One region of the Kitasatospora acidiphila genome, then DNA from elsewhere that is predicted to be linked to it. Evidence: riboswitches for the same ligand, from Rfam matches in the RefSeq annotation. Region 1 holds a riboswitch; the other holds the start of a gene.
What was found. Region 1 has a riboswitch for cobalamin ahead of E6W39_RS13040 (cobalamin biosynthesis protein). Riboswitches for the same ligand answer to the same signal wherever they lie in the genome.
Positions count from the first base shown of each region.

Region 2: it holds a riboswitch for cobalamin, as region 1 does, so the genes downstream of both, nicT (Nickel transporter NicT) here and E6W39_RS13040 (cobalamin biosynthesis protein) in region 1, are expected to answer to the same signal.

Region 1 is NZ_VIGB01000003.1:2,728,382-2,730,765, forward strand. Features, by position in the region: gene E6W39_RS13030 (alpha/beta hydrolase) at 1-301, opposite strand, end outside; cobalamin riboswitch at 840-985, shown strand; gene E6W39_RS13040 (cobalamin biosynthesis protein) at 1,019-1,969, shown strand; gene E6W39_RS13045 (cobyric acid synthase) at 1,966-2,384, shown strand, end outside.
Region 2 is NZ_VIGB01000003.1:1,059,865-1,062,248, reverse strand. Features, by position in the region: gene E6W39_RS05615 (MBL fold metallo-hydrolase) at 1-298, opposite strand, end outside; gene E6W39_RS05610 (ArsR/SmtB family transcription factor) at 443-823, opposite strand; cobalamin riboswitch at 907-1,117, shown strand; gene nicT (Nickel transporter NicT) at 1,151-2,281, shown strand; gene E6W39_RS05600 (hypothetical protein) at 2,373-2,384, shown strand, end outside.

The DNA of each region.
Region 1 (2,384 bases):
GCTCGATGCGGCGGGTGACCGTCTGCGGGTCGGTGGCCAGGACGTCGCCGACCACGGCGTGGCCGCCGGGCCAGTCCAGGGCGTAGATGCCGCGCCGGCCGCTGTCCACCGTCCGGGTCAGGGTCACCTCGTGGGCCGTCATCCGGTGCACCCGCAACGCCGGCTCGGCTATGACCGGCCCGTGCTCTGCCGTCTCCGGACGCAGTGCGAGGTCGGAGACCCGGCGGCCGACCAGCAGCACGGCCGCACCCGCTCCGGCGACGACGGTGGCGGCCGCGGCAAGGACGGTTCCCCAACGCATGGCTCTCCCCGGTGGTGACGACGGCTGCGGACGTCACCAGTTCACCCCGGAGCGCCCGAACCCGCCACCGCAGCACGGCAGCCCGCACGGACCTTGGCATGACGCGCTCCCGCGCCACCGGCCGCGATCTCCCCCCCCCGGGCCCGAACAGCCACCCCGGCACCGCCCGTAGCAGTGCCGCCCGCACGGACCTCGGCATGACGCGCTCCCGCGCCACCGGCCGCGATCTCCCCCCGGGCCCGAACAGCCACCCCGGCACCGCCCGTAGCAGTGCCGCCCGCACGGACCTCGGCATGACGCGCTCCCGCGCCACCGGCCGCGATCTCCCCACCCAGCCCGAACGGCCACCCCGGCACCCTCGGCCCGGCGCGGCCGTAGCCGTGCCCCCCCGTAACGGTGGCGACCGTCGGCCCGCTGATCGCGGCGCCCGGCGCCGGCTTCGCCGTCGGGCCGGCCGGGGCCGCCGATCAAGCAGACCGCATGGCTCGGGCGCGGGCTGCGCCGGGCGGGCGTCGCGGAGGGCTGGTTGACGCCCGGAGAGCGGGCGTGATGGGATCGCTGGGCCATACGGAGGCATAGGAGAGGAAGCCCGGTGCGAATCCGGCGCGGTCCCGCCACTGTCACCGGGGCGCGGCAGGTCGGCCGCCCCGGGAGCCAGGAACTCTCGCCCCCGTTACGTCGATCCGGGGCGCGGACCCTGAGTGAGGACACGCTTCGATGCAGCGCGCCGTCGCTGGCTATGCCTGCGGCGCGGTGGCCGGCTATGCCGCCGACGCCGTGTTCGCCGACCCTCGACGCGGTCACCCGGTGGCCGCGTTCGGCCGGGCCGCGACCGCCCTGGAACGCGCGCTCTGGCGCGACCACCGCGGCGCCGGCGCCCTGCACACCGCGCTAGCGGTGGGCGCGGTGGCCACCGGGGCGGCGCTCCTGGAGCGCGGTGCCGGGCCCGCCCGCCGGGCCGCCAATGCCGCGCTGGCCACCTGGACGGTGCTCGGCGGCACCTCGCTGACCCGGGAGGCCCGCACCATCGGCGGCCATCTGACGGCCGGTGACCTGACGGCGGCCAGGGAGCGGCTGCCGCATCTGTGCGGGCGGGACCCGAGCGGCCTGGACGAGCAGCAGATCGCCCGCGCGGTGGTGGAGTCGGTGGCCGAGAACACCGCGGACGCCGTGGTCAACGCCCTGGTCTGGGGCGCACTGGCGGGCTCCCCCGGGCTGCTGGCGTTCCGGGCGGTGAACACCCTGGACGCGATGGTGGGCCACAAGTCGCCGCGCTACCGCCGGTTCGGCTGGGCGGCGGCCCGGCTGGACGATGTCGCGGGCTGGCCGGGCGCCCGCCTGGCGGCGCTGCTCGCGGTGGCCGCCGCCGAGGACCGCGGGCGGGCCTGGCGGATCTGGCGGCGGGACGGTTCGGCGCACCCGAGCCCCAATGCGGGTCAGGCCGAGTCGGCGTTCGCGGGTGCGCTCGGTGTGCGGCTCGGCGGCACCCTGCAGTACGGAACCCGCGTCGAGCACCGCCCGGTGCTGGGCGCCGAGCAGCGCCCGGTGGCGGTCGGCGACATCGAGCGGGCCTGTCAACTGTCGCGCCGCATTGGGTTGTTGGCACTCACCAGCACGGTATTGACACGCACGGTGGTGGCCCGCGCGCTGTGGAAGGGACGTCGATGAGCAACGCGATCCTGATCGCCGGCACCACCTCGGATGCCGGCAAGAGCGTGGTGACCGCCGGGATCTGCCGCTGGCTGGTCCGGCAGGGCGTCAAGGTGGCGCCGTTCAAGGCGCAGAACATGTCGCTCAACTCGATGGTCACGGCGGACGGCGCCGAGATCGGCCGGGCCCAGGTGATGCAGGCGCAGGCCGCCCGGGTCGAGCCGGAGGCGGCGATGAACCCGGTGCTGCTCAAGCCCGGCGGCGACGGGCGCAGCCAGGTGGTACTGCTGGGGCGCCCGGTCGCGGAGGTCGGCGCACTGGACTACCGGGAGCGCAAGCCGTATCTGCTGGAGCGTTCGCTGGAGTGCCTGGCCGATCTGCGCCGCCGGTTCGACGTGGTGGTGTGCGAGGGCGCGGGCTCACCGGCCGAGAT
Region 2 (2,384 bases), 1.7 Mb from region 1:
GGGTCAGCACGATGTGGCGGACGTCCCGGGGGTCGTGGCCGAGGATCCGGATCTGGTGCAATGCGGTTCGTGCGAGGGAGAGTTGGGGGCGGCTGTTGAACCGGAACTGCCGGCCGAGCCGACCCGGGTCGGTGACATCCCCGGTGCCGAAGCCGGTGTCCACCAGGATCAGCCCTGCCTCGCTCTCCACCAGCAGGCAGTGGCTCACCAGCCGTCCGAACAGCGGCCCGCCGCTGCCCAGCAGCAGCCTGCCGCCGAGCGGGCACATGGTGGCGCAGTCGAGGTGGTGGATGGTCACACTGCCTCCAGGGGGCACGGGAGCCGACATGCTCGACTCCACCCTCTCCGACCGCGTGCGAACTGGCAACGACCACCCGCGATACGTGGCCACGCCGTCAGCAGTCCCGCCGTCAGGCGTCGTGCTCCAGCGGTAGTCCCGCCGTCAGGCGTCGTGCTCCAGCGGGGGGATCTCCAGGGGCGGGATCGACGCCAGCAGCGGCGCCAGGTCGGGGGCGGTGAACCGGTAGCGCACCACCCGGCCGTCCTTGGCGGCGGTCACCGCGCCCGAGACCCGCAGCAGGCGCAGGATCTGCGACACCGTGCTCTCGCTGATGCCGGTGGCCAGCGCCAGGTCGGTGACGGCGATCGGCCCGGCCCGGTGGACGGCCAGCAGCACGGAGAGCCGGCCCGGGTCGGCGAGCAGCGAGAAGCGGTCGGCCCAGCCGCGCACGGCCTCGGGGTCGCCGATGCCCGCGATCGCCTCGCAGACCGTGTGCTCGTCGATGGGGCGCCGGTGTGCGCGCTCGTCGGGGACCAGGTGCATGAGTCCATCATCCCTCACCTGGCGGGCGTGATCTGCAACACCTGCACACCTGTGCGGGCTTGTGGGTGATTGCAGGTCACCTCTACGGTGGTGCACGCCGTGGTGTTCGGGAAGACCGGTGAACTGTGCCTGCCACAGGAGTCCGGAGCGGCCCTCGCCACTGTGATCGGGAAGTCCTCGCACCAGCCTGCCGCGTGTCGGTGGGCGGCCACTGGGCGCTTGCGCGCCTGGGAAGGCCGGGGTGGGAACGCTTGACCCGTAAGCCAGGAGACCGGCCACGGCACCGCACGAGAACTGTCCACGAGGTGCTGGAGAGGCTGCCCCGACATGACCCTGCCCGAAACCGCTGCCCTGACGACCCCCGCGAGCGGCGCCACCGCCGCGCCGCGCTGGGAGCGCAGGGACTGGATCCGCACCGGCGGCCTGATGGGGGTGATCGCGGCCATGCACGTGGTCGCGTTCTTCATCCTGATCACCATGGTCGCCCCGCACCACTACAGCGTCGGCAACCAGGCCTTCGGCCTGGGCCTCGGCGTCACCGCCTACACCCTGGGCATGAGGCACGCCTTCGACGCCGACCACATCGCCGCGATCGACAACACCACCCGCAAGCTGATGGCCGACGGCAAGCGGCCCGTCTCGGTCGGGTTCTGGTTCGCGCTCGGCCACTCCAGCATCGTCGTGGTCCTGGCCACCCTGATCGCCACCGGCGCCAAGGTGGTCGGCACCCTCACCAACGACGACTCCCACACCCACAAGCTGCTCGGCCTGGTCTCCACCAGCGTCTCCGGCGGCTTCCTCTACCTGATCGCCGCCCTCAACCTGGTGTCGATGGCCGGGATCTACCGGGTCTTCAAGGCCATGCGGGCCGGCCAGTTCGACGAACACGAGCTGGAGAAGCACCTCGACGGGCGCGGCTTCATGAACCGCATCCTCGGCCGGCTCACCAAGTCGATCACCCGGCCCGGCCAGATGTACCTGGTGGGACTGCTCTTCGGCATCGGCTTCGACACCGCCACCGAGGTCACCCTGATGGTGATGGCCGGCTCCGGCGCCGCCGCCGGCCTGCCCTGGTACGCGATCCTCTGCCTGCCGCTGCTCTTCGCCGCCGGCATGAGCCTGTTCGACACCCTCGACGGCACCTTCATGAACTTCGCCTACCACTGGGCGTTCTCCAACCCGACCCGCAAGGTCTTCTACAACCTCACCATCACCGGGCTCTCCATTGCCGTCGCCTTCCTGATCGGCACCATCGAGCTGGTCGGCGTGCTCCACGACCAACTGAACCTCACCGACCCGGTCTCCGGCTGGATCTCCGGCATCGACCTCAACAACGTCGGCTTCGTCATCGTCGGCCTGTTCGTGCTGGTCTGGGCGGCGGCGCTGGGGTACTGGCGCCTGGCCAAGGTCGAGGACCGCTGGGAGGCCAAGAACCCTGCGGCCGCGCAGGGGAGCTAGCAGGGGCAGTGATCACCATCCCCTATCCTTGGCGCCGTTCCACGCGGGAGCACCATGTTCCACGCGGGAGCAGCATGACCGAGGGGGAGTGTTGAACGGGACC